One region of the Micromonospora sp. NPDC050397 genome, then DNA from elsewhere that is predicted to be linked to it. Evidence: riboswitches for the same ligand, from Rfam matches in the RefSeq annotation. Region 1 holds a riboswitch; the other holds the start of a gene.
What was found. Region 1 has a riboswitch for cyclic di-AMP ahead of ACI2K4_RS19005 (C39 family peptidase). Riboswitches for the same ligand answer to the same signal wherever they lie in the genome.
Positions count from the first base shown of each region.

Region 1 (7,860 bases):
GGTCAGCCTCGTTCTCCCGAACCCCGGAGCCGGGCCGGAGCCAGAGTCCGGCGGTGATCCAGACGGTCAGTCCGAAGTAGCTCAGCAGCGCGGCGACGTCCGCCAGCGGACCACGCCGGAAGCGGTGTGGTGGCGTGGGCGTGGGCGTCTCCGGCGTGGGCTCCTTCGGTGGACCGGTGGCACGAAGATGAGAGGTAGTCATGTCTGTTCGGAGGGTAGCGAAGGCTAGCGGACGGCCGGGCTCGATCACCAGGATCCGCGTCTTCCATGCCCAAACGTCCGGAAGCCGGACGGTACGGATCGACGTAACAATCCGTTCGTGCCACGCCGATGCCTCAATTTCCCTACGGTCGTCCTAGATGGTTCACTCTGTCGGTCCAGGGTGCAGGTCGAGTTTCAGATCGCGAGGAATCGACGCATGGCAGAAATCACTGGGGATCAACGGGTCCAATCCGAGGTACTCGAAGGTCTCGCGACCGCCGTGAACCACCGCAGATGGTTCGTTGAGCTGGCGATGCCGTACCTGGGTGACAACCCGATCGAGATCGGCAGCGGTCTCGGCGACTACGTGCTCGAGTGGGCACCGCACTTCCCCCGGTTCACCGCCACCGAGGCCGACCCCGACCGGCTGGTGGCGCTCAAGGACCGACTCTCCGCCGAGTCCAACGTCGAGGTACGGCAGATGCTGCTCCCGCAGCCCGAGCCGGAGCACGGCGACTACAGCGCGGCTGTCTCGTACAACGTGCTGGAGCACATCGAGGACCACGTCGGCGCGCTGCGGAGCATGTCCGATCTGGTCCGTCCGGGCGGGGCGATCGTCCTCATCGTCCCGGCGTTCCAGTTCGCGATGGGCCCGGCGGACATCGCCACCGGGCACGTCCGGCGCTACACGAAGAAGACGATGCGGGCGGCGCTGACCGAGGCGGGCCTGACCATCGAGCGGTTGCACTACGCGAACGCGCTGGGTCTGATCGGTTACTACATGGCGACCAACGTCTTCCGGCTGATGCCGAAGGAGGGCCCGATGGTCAAGGTGTACGACACCCTGGTGTTGCCGGTGACCAAGGCCGCCGAGCAGATCGTCCGCCCCCCGTTCGGGCAGTCGGTCTTCGCCGTCGCCCGGGTCCCCGGCGAACCGACCGCCTGACCCGACCGCTCCATCCGACCGCTCCATCCGACCACTCGGCTGGACCGCCTGACCCGACTTCGGGTTGCGCTCAGCGGCCGGCACCGACACCGTCTACCCGTCCCCGGTGTCGGCGACGGCCGCTCACTGCGTGTCTGTCCCCCGGGTTCAGCCCTTGACCTGGTACGTGGGGCGGATCACCGCGCGGGCGAGGGTGTGGAAGGTCAGGTTGAAGCCGACGTACGCCGGGCTGGCGTCCGGGGTGACGTCGAGCTTCTCCACGTCGAGGGCGTGTACGGCGAAGAGGTAGCGGTGCGGCCGGTCACCGGCCGGCGGCGCGGCCCCGCCGTACTCCTGGGTGCCGTAGTCGTTGCGTACCGCGAACGCGCCTCCGCCGGTGGCTCCGGCCTTGCCGGCGCCCCGGGGCAACTGGGTGACCGAGGCGGGGATGTTCACCAGCACCCAGTGCCAGAATCCGCTGGTGGTCGGCGCGTCCGGGTCGTAGCAGGTGACCACGAAGCTGCGCGTCTCCGCCGGGAAACCGGACCAGGCGAGCTGCGGTGACTGGTCGTTGCCGCCGACGCTGGGGTGCGTGAACTCGGCGTCCAACGGCTCACCGTCGCGTACGTCGTCGCTGGTGACGGTGAACGCGGGCACCGGCGGAAGCACGTCGTACGGGTCCGGCGGAATCGCTCGGTCGAGGTTCATCGGGAAGTCCTTCCAGTGATCGGGTGACTCGGAGTCTTTCTACCCTGCCCCGGCCCACCTACGGCTGCCGGTGCCGAAAGACGTACGGACATCGGCGGGCGCGGGCTTCGCCCGAGCGGTCCGTTCGACCTGGTCCGATCGGCCCACGCGAGGTGGCACGGTTGGTCGGAAGCGGCCCGGAAATCGGCCGGACTGCCGCCGAGGTGGCGTCCAGCCCACTCCAAGGGTCGGGGCGTGCGGACCGCCGAGCGGGAAATGCGACATCGTGCGCCGGGTCGGCAAAAGGCGGTACGACCATGGACAGCAAAATCACCCAGGGTGTCGACAAATACTTTCCGTGATCATACAGCGACCATCACAAATCGAGGAAAGTAGCGGCGTTGGTCACGGTTTTCGCAGGCCAAGCGGGCTTGGCAAGAACATGAACGGACCAGTAACGTCAGCCCGTCTGGTCCGGCCATTAGTCACCGCGGGTGACACCGGAACAGACCCGCTGAGTCGTAACTGTTACGAGCCGGGGACCCACAGTAGTTTTGGGGTGAATCCGCGAGACATTCGCGGTAGGGCGAGCTTCCCGTCCGAATCCGTCAGCTAACCCGGTAGGCGGTATCGGAAGGAGAACATGCTCCGTGCAGCGCAGTATCTGCCGTGGCCCCTCCCTCGGCCACGTCCCCCGTCACCTGCTCAGGTCCGCCCGCGCGCAGGCGCGGCCGAAGACGCTGGATCACTAGGCCACCCGCGTACGACCGTCGACGCGAGCATCGCGAACGGTCGGTGACACGAGTACGCGCGACCGGCAGGTGGACGGAAACGTACGGCACTGATTTGTCGTACGCCCTCATCCGGTAACGCATTCCACCGCGCAAGGCGGTGGCGGATCAGCACGCCCTGATCCGGCAGCCCGGGTTGGCGGCCGATGCCGCCGGACCTCGCGCGCACTCGTCACGCGACCGGCCCCGGCAGAGACCCCACGCCATCCCGAATCATGTGCCCCCGATCGCAGATCGGCACATCTGCGGAGGAAATCGAATGAAGCATCGTCAGCAACTGCGACTGCGTCGCATCGTGACCGCCAGCCCGTACCGGGTCAGCGTTGTCTCCGCCGCGGTCCTCGCGGTGGGTCTGACCACCGGCATCCTGCTCACCCAGGGCCACGAGTCGGCCCTGCCGGACACCTCGGCCGTGGCCGTCTCCGAGAAGCTCGGCGGCCAGGCCGCCGGCGAGATCGCGCCCAGCCTCACCACCCCCACCCCGGATGCCCCGGCCCCGGTCGCCACCTCGGCCGCGCCGAGCCCCACGCAGTCGGCCCCGGCCGCCGCCAAGAAGGCCACACCGACCGCGGTCAAGGCGGTCAAGAAGGCACCGCCGGCCGCGAAGACGCTCGACTACGACTACGAGGCGCAGATCAACGGCTGGTACTGCGGCCCGGCGGCGACCCGGATCGCCCTGACCGCCCGGGACAAGACGCCGAGCCAGGACGCGGTCGCCTCGGCCCTGGGCACCACGATGAACGGCACCAACTCGGCCGACGACACCACCCGGGGCCTGAACAGCCTGGCCAAGACGAACTTCTACTCGAGCACCTTCATCCCGGGCACGCCGTCGCCGGCTCAGATGGACCGGCTCCAGGCCGATGTCGTGCACGCGATCAGCAGCGGGTACGCGGTGGTGGCGAACATCGTCGGCTCGGCGACCGATGTCGACGGCGGGTGGCACGCGTACGACGGGGGCCACTACCTGACCGTCGTCGGCTACCGCGACAACGGGCGGACCGTGCAGATCGCCGACCCGGCGTTTGTCAACGGGGTCAGCTCCTACTGGATGAGCACCATCGACCTGGCCAACTGGATGGCCAGCCGGGGCTACTCAGCCTGATCCTTCCTCCCCCCTGGCCCCGGGTGCCGACCGAACCGGTCGGTGCCCGGGGCTGCCCGTACCAGCGGGACGATGGCGGCGGTGCCACAACCATCCACGGACGTGCGCGTTGACACTGTCGTGACCATGGCCCGCGCCGACCAGGCGGACACCGAAGACCGTTGGGTCGGGGCGGCAGTCCGCGCCCCCGGTCGCCACCACGAGTCGGTCGCCGTGCGCCCGTACATCGAACGAAGGGTTCTGGTGATGGCCGTGCCGTGTCAGGTGTTGACCCCGTGAGCCGCGTCGACGAGCCGCTGACCCGCGCGGGGATCTGGGAGGCGGCGGCGATGACCATCGCCCAGCACGAGGACCGGGGTACGTCGTACGCCCCCGGCACCTGCGCCTGTTGCACCCCGGACGGCTGTGCGCAACTGCGCTGGGCGATGGACGTGCGCGCCGGGCGGGACCCGGAGTATCCGATGGGCGCCCCGGTCCCGCCCGACCTCAAGTCGCTCGGCTAGCGTGCCGGGTCGCTCGGCCAGCGTGCCGACCGGCCACGGTGGTCACTCCTCGGACGCCCCGACCGCGAGCCTGGCGAACTCGTCCATCCCGCCGTTCCACATAAAGTCCGAGGTCTGGCTCAACCCGATGGCGATCAGCCCCTGGTTCGGGTCGTTGAACCAGGTCGTGCCGTAGCCGCCGTCCCAGCCGTAGCGTCCGGGCACCGGCGAGACCGCGTCCGGCTCGACCGCGACCGCCATGCCCAGCCCCCAGCCCTTTCCCGACAGCAGGACACCGCCACCGGTGATCTGCTCACCGGTCAGGTGGTTCCTGGTCATCAGCTCGACCGACTCCGCCGACAGCAGTCGCTCGCCCCGGTGGACCCCCTTGTCCAGCAACAGCCGGGCGAAGGCGAGGTAGTCGTCGGCGGTCGACAGCAGCCCGGCGGAGCCGGACGGGAAGACGGGCGGGCTGGCCCACTCGCTCGGCGTGGAGACCGTACGCGACTCCAGCTTGCCGCTGGCGAAGTCGGTCATGTAGTAGCTGGGCAGCCGGCGGGTGTATTCGGCGGGCAGCCAGAACCCGGTCTCGGTCATGCCGAGCGGGTCGAAGATCCTGGCCCGGAAGAAGTCCCCGAGCGGCTGGCCGGCGGCCCGTGCCACCAGCACCCCCAACACCAGCGTCCCGACGTTGTACTGCCAGCGCTCGCCGGGCTGGCAGATCAGCGGCAGGGCGCCGAACTGCTTGATCCACTCGTCCGGGTCGTGCGGCGTACGCGGATCCGGCGCCCCCAGGACGAGCTGCCGCTCCTGTGCCGCGTGAACGATCGGGAAGGGCGGGTCGAAGGTCGGTTCGAGGATGACGCCGGAGCCCATCCGGAAGGTCAGCAGGTCCTCGACCACGATCTGACGGTCGGCCGGCACGGTCTCGTCGAGCGGCCCGTCGATCGACTTGAGCACCTGTCGGTCGGCCAACTCGGGCAACAGCCGGTCGACCGGCTCGGCCAGACTCAGCCGACCGTCCTCGACCAGCATCATCGTCGCGACGGCGAGGACTGGCTTGGTCATCGACGCGATCCGGAAGATGGTGTCGCGACGCATCGGCTCGGTGCGGTCGAAGTCGGTGAAGCCGATCGGATCGACCCGTACGTCGTCGCCCTTGGCCAGGAGGGTGACCAGACCGGGCAGCTCGCCCCGGTCGACCCGGTCGGCCATGGCGTCGTGCAGCCGGTCGACCCCGGCCTGCGTCAGTTCGCGTGTCATCTCGCAACCTCCGATGCGTACGGTCTCGCCTAGGGTCGAACCAGGGTCCGACAGATCGACATGCACTGCGATCCATTCTGGCCCGCCGACACCGAGTGTCGATACGTCCGACACCTTCTGTTTGACCGGCTCGCCGCTCCCCGCCTAGCCTCTGCCGCGTGTGGGGCATCCCGGACTACCGCCCGTACCCGCTGAACAGTGTCGAAGAGCTGGTCAACCGGCACGGCGGGGAGCTGGCCGCCCTGGTCGGCCGCAGACTCGACCGGACCTGGGGCCTGTCGTACGTCTGCGACGGTCGCCTCTGCCCGACGCTTCCGCTGGTCCTGGACTTCTCCGGCCGCCACCTGGAAATCACCTTCGAGGGTTGGGACCGGCTTTACCTCTCCTGGGACCAGCTCGACCTCGACACCGTGCCGGACGAGGACTCCCAGGACGATCCGGAGCTTGAGGTGGCGTGGCGCGAACTGGACCTGCCCGAGCTGCGGCGGCTGACCGGTGCCCGGATGCGGGAGGTACGCGTACTCCAGAACGATTTTTGCTTCGAGGGTGTCGACGGGCGACGGATCGAGGCGTGGGTGCTCGGCGGGCTGGAGTTCGTCTTCGAGCCGTCCGGCGCGGCGCTACAACTCTTCAACTCGCTGAACGAGCTGTCACTCGGCTACGAAGGCCCCAACTCGGGCTCCTGGCAGCGAACGGCACTCACCTTTTCGGGTTTCGGCACTTCCTGATCCGGATCGCTCGCGCGAATAATCCGGCGCGACGAACCCGGCCGGACGCGTCAGGTGAGATCGATCCAGTACCCCAGCTCGACCCGATCGGCCGGGATGACGATGTCCGCGACCTCGACCACTCGGTCACCCGCGTACGTCTGTCGGGCCAGCGTCATCACGGGAGTGCCACCCGGGATGTGGAGGGTCCGCACCTCGTCCGCCACCGGCATCCGCGACCGCACCCGCTCCCGGATGCCTGTGATGACCACACCCAGGCTGTGGAGCTGGGCGGTGTTGCCACCCGGCCACGGCTCGTTGTCCGGATTCGCGACCGGTGTGCCGGCCACCATGTCGAGCAGCAGGCACGATGTGGACATCTGCTGCGCGACACCGTCCGCGTGGAATACGAAGCGGCGCTCCAGCAGCATCGTCCCGGCCGGCACCCCGAACTGGTCGGCGGTGGTGATGTCGGCGGGCACCTCGGAGAACGCCTTGTCCAACCGGTACTCGTTCCACCTCACGCCTTGGTCGACGGTGAACGACGTCTCGGGTGGTCGATCGCCGCGTATCTGGTCCAGCTCACGGCGGTACCGCTCGGAGCCCAGTCGGCGGACGGGTAGCGCCGGTCTGACGAAGGTCCCGCGTCCCATCTCCGTGACGGCCAGGCCCTGGGAACGGAGCAGGGCGATGGCTTCGCGGGCGGTGCCGCGTGACACGTCGAACTCGGCCATGATGGCCGTCTCCGACGGCAGGATCGACCCGGCCGGGATTGCACCGGACATGATCCGGTGGCGCAGTTCGTCGGCGACCCGTCGATATCGAGGCCGCTCGTGCGGGGTAGGCACGCTCGTCACCGTACCTTCGATCAACGCGGTTCGGATGTTCGCCATCTCCTTCTAAGCCAGCCTATCTAGACGGGCAGTCTATACAGGTGCAACTTCCTGTTGAGCGGCCAGCACGGAGCGTTGATCTAGGGGTAGGTGACCCTGTGCTGGCCGCCGTACCCAATCGACGGAGGTAGTAGGCATGAACAGCACCCGCCGCAAGTACTTCTTCGGCCCACCCCTGGGCCCGCCCCCGGCGGCTTCTTCCACCCCAGCACCCGCTCCGGAGCCGGCGCTGGCGGTCGACCAGCCCCGCCGGGAACTGGTCTCGGCGGTTGTGGGACGCACGGCGGTCGACGGACCACGGGGGGCCACTTCCCGGCGGGCACCGGTTAACGGTGGGCGGTGGCGGTCGTGACCTCTGCAGTGGAAACCGTGCGGCGGGCATTGAGGATCAAGGCACGCCACGACAACGGCGCACGGTGCGAGAAGTGCACGGACCAGGGTGCCCCGACCTCAACTGGTCGCAGGCCCTGACCAAGGCCGGTGAGTGGTGATGGTCGTACTGCGCGGCAAGGAACTACGCGGACTGCGGGCCGCACCCAAACCATCGTGGTTGCGTGGCCGAGTACGTGGCCCTCGCCGCCGTGGAACGGGCCTTGGTAGCCGCGGGTCTTGGGCGATTAGCCGTCAGGACAAGCCTCTGACCCCGGCCGCGATCTGGTGGGCGGCGGCCCGGACCCTGCTCGGGCACAGCGAGGGACGGACCTGTCCGCAGTGCCGGCCGGACGGGTGCGATCAGCTCGACTGGGCGCTGCGGCAGCGGGCGGGCGGCAGGGCGGTGTCGGCGGCGCCGGTCCTGCAAGCTGGCG
Region 1 covers NZ_JBJDPS010000005.1:34,245-42,104, forward strand. The annotation lists gene ACI2K4_RS18990 (hypothetical protein) at 1-202, opposite strand, end outside; gene ACI2K4_RS18995 (class I SAM-dependent methyltransferase) at 419-1,147, shown strand; gene ACI2K4_RS19000 (YbhB/YbcL family Raf kinase inhibitor-like protein) at 1,295-1,834, opposite strand; cyclic di-AMP (ydaO/yuaA leader) riboswitch at 2,316-2,455, shown strand; gene ACI2K4_RS19005 (C39 family peptidase) at 2,864-3,709, shown strand; gene ACI2K4_RS19010 (hypothetical protein) at 3,985-4,212, shown strand; gene ACI2K4_RS19015 (serine hydrolase domain-containing protein) at 4,255-5,454, opposite strand; gene ACI2K4_RS19020 (hypothetical protein) at 5,613-6,182, shown strand; gene ACI2K4_RS19025 (GntR family transcriptional regulator) at 6,233-7,009, opposite strand.

Region 2 (7,860 bases), on a different contig from region 1:
CCTATTCTCGGACGGCAAAAAACTGCCCGGGAAAAGCGTACGGAAAACCGTTATCCGATCGCCCGTCGCCCGTCGCCCGTCCCGTCTGTTGCCTGGCGACCCGGGTACGCGTTGGGAGGAGCGTGGCGGTTAGCTGTGTCGGGGGCGACTACCCGTCCGAGTTCTGGCTGCGGTGCTGCCGTGCCCGGCGTACGGGTTGAGGGTGTCCGACCGGGCTGGCCAGGTGTCCGGTGACCAGGTGGCCCAGAGTGCGCAGGAAGGGCTGGCGCTCGTCGGCCGGCAGTGCGCCCAGCGCCTCCTCGTGCACCCGGTCGACGATGCGTTGGCTCTGCTCGGCCATCCTGGCCCCCTCCGGCGTGACCGAGACGATCCGGACCCGCCGGTCGGTGGCGGAGGGCCGGCGTTCGGCGAGACCGGCCTTCTCCAGCGCGTCGACCGTCACCACCATCGTCGTCTTGTCCATGTCGCCGATCTCGGCGAGTTGGATCTGGGTCCGCTCCTCGACCAGGGCGTGCACCAGCACGCAGTGCATCCGCGGGGTGAGTCCGATCTCGGCCAGCGCCGCCGCCATCTGGCTCCGCAGCACGTGACTGGCGTGGTCCAGCAGGAAGGAGAGGTCCGGCTCGGTCCGCACGGGTGTCATGGCGGTCATGCCGCCCAGCATAGCCAGAACGATCCGAGACAGATCTTCTGGTAACCCGCCTATTGGTGCTGGTCAGGCGGCTGGAGCTCGGGCTCGGGTTCCGGTCCCGGTTTCGGTTCCGCCCGATCCTCACCACGCTGGTAGCCAAGGGGTGTCCGGTGAGGTGAGAGCAACTTCGCGGTGAGTTTCTGTTACCCATGAGCCTTCGTGCGGTCTCCTGATCAGGAGGGGCCGCCGGCCCACTCCGCAGCAGCGTTGGCCGGGACGAGCGGAGGAACCATCATGCCGGGCACGGGACTCGTCGAGCCGAATGTCTGACCTGCGGACGACCGGTCGCCACGCCGGCGGTCCGTACCCCACCGACTTCGCCGACCCAGCCAGCGTCGACGGTGCGTCCTACGCCGACCCAGCCGACTTCGCCGACCCGGCCAGCGTCGACGGTGCGTCGGCCGAGGGCAACCGCCGGGAAACCCGAGCGGGCCGCGCCGCCCGCTCGATCACGCCGGTCACCACCGACCACTACTGGCCATCCGCCGGGGCCGGACACGCCCCACACCCGTCCCCACCCATCTCCGCACCGCCCTCAGCTTCGGCCGCTTCCGCCCCGCCCTCGGCCCGTCCCGCCCCGCCCTCGACCCTTTCCGCCCCGGCTGCGGTCACTTCCGCCCCAGGGCCGGCCGCTCTCGCTCTGGCTCCGGCCACTTCCGCCCGGCCTTCGGCCCTTCCCACCCCGGGTCCGCCTGTGCCCGTGCCCGTTCACGTCACCACCGCGCCGACCTCGTCGCCGCGCGCGGCCGAGGTGGCCGTTCCGGGTGTCGGCCCCGGGGTGGGCTGGCGTGGCGGTCATCGTCGCCCGGCAGGACGGAACGCGGTCGCCGGTTCGATCATGGCGATGACGGTCGTATGGCTGGTCGTGGTCCTCGCCGCGCCGAGCCTCACGCTCTCGCCGGGCTGGCGGACGGCCGCGCTCTTCTGCCACCTGACCTGCCTCGTTGTGGGCTTCGGTGCGGTGCTGACGGTGGACTGGTTCAGTCTCCGCTGGCTGCTGCGCCGGGAGCGGATCGGCACCGTACTCACCACGGCCCGGGGCTCGCACCTGCTGATCTGGCTGGGCCTGGTGGGCCTGCTGGTCAGTGGTGCGGCGCTCGGTCCGGACACGTCGTCCGGACTGGTACGCCTCAAACTCTTCGCCGTACTCGTGGTCGGGATCAACGGGATCTTCCTTGGCCGGGTCAGCGACCGGCTCGCCGCCGCCGGTGACGGCCCGCTGCCCTGGTCCACCCTGCTTCCCGCCGCCGCGGCGGCCACCATCTCCCAACTCGGCTGGTGGGCCGCCACCCTGATCGGCTTCTGGAACGCCCAGCCCTGACCCCCTCCCTCCCCCACCCCGCTCGTTGATCTAGGGCAAATCCACCTGGTTCGAAGATCGTCCAGCGACGATTTGCCCTAGATCGACGAGGCGGGGGCGGGGGCGGGGCGGGCGGGGGAGGGGGGGACAGGGGGCAGGGACAGGGGTTAGTTCATGGAGAGGTGGACGTGGTTGGTGTGGTCGCTGGAGGGGTCGCCGCCGCCGTTGTACGCCTTCCAGCCGGTTCCGGGTAGCCAGATCTGCTTGAACCAGATCACGTACAGCACGCCGAGGCGGCTGGCGTTGTTCACGAAGTACGCCGCCAGGTTGTTGCCGTACGTCTTGTCGCCGCCGGTGGCGACCCCACCGAACCCGCCCGTCTGCGCCGCGAAGTCACAGGCCTTGCCCTTCGGGTGCTCGCCCGATCCGCCGCTGCGGAAGCAGGAGACAAAGCGGGTGAAGCCGGCCGCCTTGGCCTGGTTCATCGCGTTGAGGGTGCGTGGGGTGATGCAGCCGGTGGTGGTCGGGTCGTCGACGCTGCACGACTCGGCCGGCCAGGAGCCGTCGGAGTTGCGCGGGGCCGGTTTGGCCGAGGACGACTTGGTGGTGGCCGTGACGCCGGGGCTGGCGCCGCCACTGCCGGCCTGGGCCAGCGCCCGTTCGGCCTGCTGCTTGCGCTGGCCCATGACGGTGAGCTGCTTGCGCTGCTCCCGGATCTCGCCCTCGATCGCCGTCTTGGCCCGCTTCTCCTGGTCGCGTGCCTCGATCAGGTTCCGGAGCTGGCGGTCCTCGTTGGCGGCCACGGTGCCGAGCGAGGTGGCCCGGTCCAGGAAGCCGTCCGGCGAGTCGCTGTTGAGCAGGGCGGTCAGCGGCCCGAGCCGGCCGGTGCGGTACGCCATGCCGGCGAGTTCGCCGACGGTCTGGGTCCGGGCGGCCACGTCGGCCTCCAGGGTGACCAGGTGGGCGGCGAGCTGTTGCTGCCGCTTGGTGGAGTTGTCCAGCTTCGCCTGGGCGTCGAGGTAACCCTTGGCGGCGGCCTCGAGCTGTTCCCGGAGGCTGGCGCTGCCACCCTCGTCGTCGGTGCCGCCGGGGGCGGCGGCGAGCGTTCCGGGCAGGGCGGAGACCGGGCCGGCGGCGGCCAGCGCGCTGGTGGGGGTGAGGGGGGAGGCCAGCACGGCGAGGGTGACCGCGAGCGCGGTCAGGGTCGCGAACCGTGCGGCACGGGGTCGTACGGGCGCCATGAATGGCATTCGGTACACGTCCTTCCGTCAGCCGCCGACCGGGTTAGCTGACGGGTTCGGGACGGAAGATCCCTACCGCTGACGCGGATGCACCCCAAAAACGCGATGGTTCCCCGGCTCGCACGTGCGATTAGGCGACGGTCACCGCAGGCGCCGGAGGGCGCCGCCCGGCGGAGACCGGAGCCGAGCCTACCGGTCGGGTCCAGTACGGACAGTGTTGGCTGGTTTTACCCTGAACACGAGTCGAAATGATATGTCGGATATAAGCAGAAAATTTCACCCGGTCGAGGGACAAAATTTAAGGACCAGGTAAGCGAAGAGTGGTCGCCTTGTCGGTCGAAGTAAGGAGTCGATGGCTTTGCGCGGCGTACGGATGGGGTGTGGGCTACCAGTCGGCGGGTCCGCAGGGTTCGGTCGCGGTGCCGGGCTCGACCTGGAGGGTGGCGTGCGCGATGTCGAAGTCGTCGTGCAGCGCCTCCCGCGCGGCGGCCAGCACCGCGCCGACCTCCGCGCCCGACGCGAGCGTGAGGTGGGCCGAGGCCACCTCCATGCCCGAGGTGAGGGTCCAGACGTGCAGGTCGTGCACGTTGGCGACGCCGGGTACGGCGCAGAGCCGGGCGGCCACCGTCGGCACGTCCAGGTGTTCCGGCGCGGCCTGCACCAGGATCCGGACCGCCGCCCGGGCCAGTCGCCAGGTCCGGGGCAGGATGAACAGCCCGATCGCCACCGCGACCACCGGGTCGGCCCACCACCAGCCGGTATTCGCGATCACCAGGGCGGCGACGATCACCCCGGCCGAGCCGAAGAGGTCGCCGAGCGCCTCCAGGTAGGCCCCGCGCAGGTTGATGTTCTCCCGCGCGCCGGGGCGCAGCAGCGCGAACGCGACCAGGTTGGCCAGCAGACCGAGGATCGCAACCACCAGCATCGGTCCGGCCAGCACGGTCGGCGGGTGTTCCGCGCCGAACCGGAGCGCCGACTCGACCAGGACGTAGAGCGCGACCCCGAAGAGCAGCACCGCGTTGCCCAGGGCGGCGAGCACCTCGAGCCGGTAGAGGCCGAAGGTTCGCTGCGGGTCGTCCGTCGCGCGCCGGGTCGCGGTGATCGCGGCGAGCGCCATCCCGATCCCGAGCACGTCGGTGAACATGTGCCCGGCGTCGGAGAGCAGGGCGAGCGAGTCGGTGGCCAGGGCGGCGACCGCCTCGACCACGGTGAAGACCACGAGCAGCCCGAGGGCGGACCAGAGCCGTCCCCGGTGCCGCTCGCCCGCGCGCACCGTCCGCGCGCCGTGGTCATGACCCGCGCCCACGCACACACCCTCCGCCGCCGGTACCCGTACGGCCCAACATATGCTCACATCGCAATGTGTGCAATCTTCGGACTCTTCGAGGAGCGGGTCGGTCACCGGGCGTCCGGCGGGGCACGGTCACGGTCGTCGGCCCGCACCTGGTCGTGCCGGCCCCGGATCAGCCCTCGGCCGCCATCGCCGCCACGATCGGCGCCCGGCTGGCCCGCCGGGCCGGCAGCACCCCTGCCAGCAGCGCCGCGCCGCCGGCCAGGCTCGCGCAGAGCGCGAGCTGCCCCACCGGTACGACCGGCAGCCCGTGCCCGTAACTGTCGATCAGTCCGAGCGCGGCGGTCCAGCCGACGCCCACCCCGAGGGCGATTCCGGCCAGCGCGCCGACCAGCGCGATCAGCCCCGCCTCGGCGAGCAGCATCCGGCCGAGCTGCCGCCGGGACAGCCCCAGCGCGCGCAGCGTGGCCGACTCGCGGGTCCGCTCGAAGACCGACAGCGAGAGCGTGTTGCCGATCCCGAAGACCGCGATCAGCAACGACATGCCGAGCAGCGCGGCGAAGATGCCGAGCAACTCGTCCAGGGTGGCGCCCAGTTCGTCGGCCTGGTCGGCGACGCTGCTCACCCGTACCACCGGGTAGTCGCGCAGCACCCCGTCGAGCGCCCGCCGGCCGTCCGACGTGGCGAAGCCGGGGGCGAGGTCGACCAGCAACTCGTTCGCCGCCCCGGGACCGTACGCGGAGCCGAACCGGTCCCAGTGCACCAGGGCCGCGCCGCCGGTCGGCGCGTCGTCGTAGAGCGCGACCACGGTCAGCGCCCCGGTCGGGTCCGGCGCCCCGGTCGGATCCGTGACGCCGGGCAACCCGAGCGCGAACCGGTCGCCCAGCCCGAGGCCCCGGGCCTGGGCCACCCGGCGGTTCACCGCCACCGTGTCCGGCCCGAGCCGGGCCAGGTCGCCCTCGGTCACCTCCGGCCGGACCGGGCCGCGTAACTGCTCCGGCGGCACCGACCAGATCCGTACCTGCCGGTCGACCGGTGCCGGCGCGAGCCGTACCTCGGCCACCGTCGCGAACGCCGGATCGGCCCGGAGTACGTCGGCCAGCTCCGCCGGCAGCTCGCCCCGGGTCGCCCCGGGTGTGCCGTCGATCCGGTTGCGGTCCAGCACGAAGTCGACCGGGAAGTTCTCGGTCAGCTCACGGCCGGTCTGGTCCCGGGCGGTCGCCAGCAGCACCGCGAACATCGACATCAGCGCCACCCCGACGGTGAGCGCCATGGTGGTCGCGGCGGCCCGGCGCGGGTTGCGCCGCGCGTTCAGCACCGCCAGCCCGGCCACCGGGCCGAACAACCGGGCCGGCAGCCAGCCGAGTACGCCCACCGCGCGCGGGACCAGCAGCGGCGCCGCCACCACCGCGCCGAGCCAGACCACCATGCCACCGCCGAGCACCAGCGGCAGCCCGGGAAAGGCCAGCGGCACCCCGACGCCGATCGCCAGCACCCCCGCCCCGACCAGCCCGGAGGCGACCAGCAGCCGGACCCGGCGCCGCCGACCGGTGGCGTCGTGCAGCTCCGCGGTGGCGCTGCCGCGCAGTGCGGCCAGCGGCGGCACCCGGCCCGCGCCCAACGCCGGTACGAGCGCGGCCAGCACCGCCACCAGCGTGCCGAAGCCGATCGCCACCGCCACCGTCGGCCAGCGCACCACCGGGGCGTGCAACGGGATGTCGGTGGCGACCAGCTCCCGCCCCCAGATCAGCCCGTAGCCGATCAGCAGGCTCGCCGCCAGCCCGCCGAGCGAGGCCAGTACGCCGAGCGCCACCGCCTCCAGCAGCACCGCCACCCCGACCTGCCGGCGGGTCGCGCCGACGCAACGCAGCAGGCTCAGCTCGCGTACGCGTTGGGCGGCGAGGATGGCGAAGGTGTTGTAGATGACAAACGCGGAGACGGTCAGCGAGACCAGCCCGAACCCGATCAGCACCGCGAGGAAGCCGTCGACGTACTTGCCCGCCTGCTCGGCGAGCCGGTCCCGGAGCCGGTCGCCGGTGAGGACCGTCAACCGGGGGTCACCGGTCACCTCGGCGACCCGGTCGGCCAGCTCGCGCGGGTCCGTTCCCGGCTCGGCCCGGATCACCACCTGGGCGTACCGCTCGGTGCCGGTCAGGGCGGCCAGGTCGGCGTCGGTCAGCACGGCCACCGGGGAGTTGCCGAAGAGCCGGTTCACCCCGAGGTCGACCACCCCGACCAGGGTCAGCCGGTGCGGCGTACCAGCCTGGTCCAGCAGCGACACCGGGCCACCGAGGACGTACCCGGTGTTGGCCACCGTGGCCTTGTCCACCGCGACCTCACCGGCCGCCGTGGGCAGCCGTCCGGCCGCCACGTCGTACGGGGCCAGCGAGGCCACCCCCGGCACGGAGAGTCCGTAACCGACGTGTCCCTGCTGGGTCAGCAGCCGGCCGTCCCGGTCGAGCAGGCCGAGCCAGGCGATCACCCGGCCGTCCACCTCGGCCACCCCGTCGACCGCCCTGATCCGGGACACCGTCTCCGCCGACACCAGCGTCTCGGCCGGCTCCACCACCACGTCGACGTTCCGCGCCGAGCGGGCCAGGTCGTCGTAGAAGGCGGCCCGGGCGGTGTCGCCGTAGACCAGGGTGCCGGCCAGGAAACCGACCCCGACCACCACCGCGGCGGCGGTCAGCAGCAGCCGTACGGCATGGGCCCGCAGCCCGGCGACGGCCAGGCGCAGCAGTGGCCAGCTCACGCCGGCCGACCCGGTACGGCCCCGGTCCGGGGTCCACGTCTCGTGGTCGCTGTCAGGGCGGTGGCCGGCACGGGCACAGTGTGACGTGATCACCACCGCCCGGGAAGCGGAGCCGTTGTCAGGTAGCGGACAGCCCGGACGAGCGGGCACCATCGATCCCGGTACCGAGCGACATCGGCCGATGCCCGCCCGTTGTGGCGGGGGAGGAGATCGAGGATGCGAGTTCGACCCCGTACCACCGTCCTGTTCGTCACCGTGGCGCTGGCCGGCACCCTGGCCGCGCCGGTCCCGGTCGCCGCCGCCCGGCCGACCACCGGGACGGCGGGTGCTTCGACGGCGGGTGCTTCGACCAGGACGCCAACCATCTTTCCCGGCACGTTCTCGCTGCCGGACGGGTTCCAACCGGAGGGGATCGCGATCGGCGCACTGCCGTACGCCTTCTTCGGCTCGCGCGCGAGCGGCGCGATCTACCGGGTGAACCTGGTCACCGGACGCGGTGAGGAGATCCATCCCGGCTCCGGCACGCCGTCCCAGGGGATGAAGGTCGACCTGCGCGGCCGGCTCTTTGTCGGCGGCGGCAACATG
Region 2 covers NZ_JBJDPS010000004.1:55,668-63,527, forward strand. The annotation lists gene ACI2K4_RS16030 (MarR family winged helix-turn-helix transcriptional regulator) at 149-652, opposite strand; gene ACI2K4_RS16035 (hypothetical protein) at 1,536-2,012, shown strand; gene ACI2K4_RS16040 (hypothetical protein) at 2,159-3,232, opposite strand; cyclic di-AMP (ydaO/yuaA leader) riboswitch at 3,249-3,379, opposite strand; gene ACI2K4_RS16045 (cation diffusion facilitator family transporter) at 3,618-4,538, opposite strand; gene ACI2K4_RS16050 (ABC transporter permease) at 4,696-7,275, opposite strand; gene ACI2K4_RS16055 (SMP-30/gluconolactonase/LRE family protein) at 7,492-7,860, shown strand, end outside.
Region 2: linked by a shared signal. The riboswitch ahead of ACI2K4_RS16040 (hypothetical protein) and the one ahead of ACI2K4_RS19005 (C39 family peptidase) in region 1 are both predicted to bind cyclic di-AMP.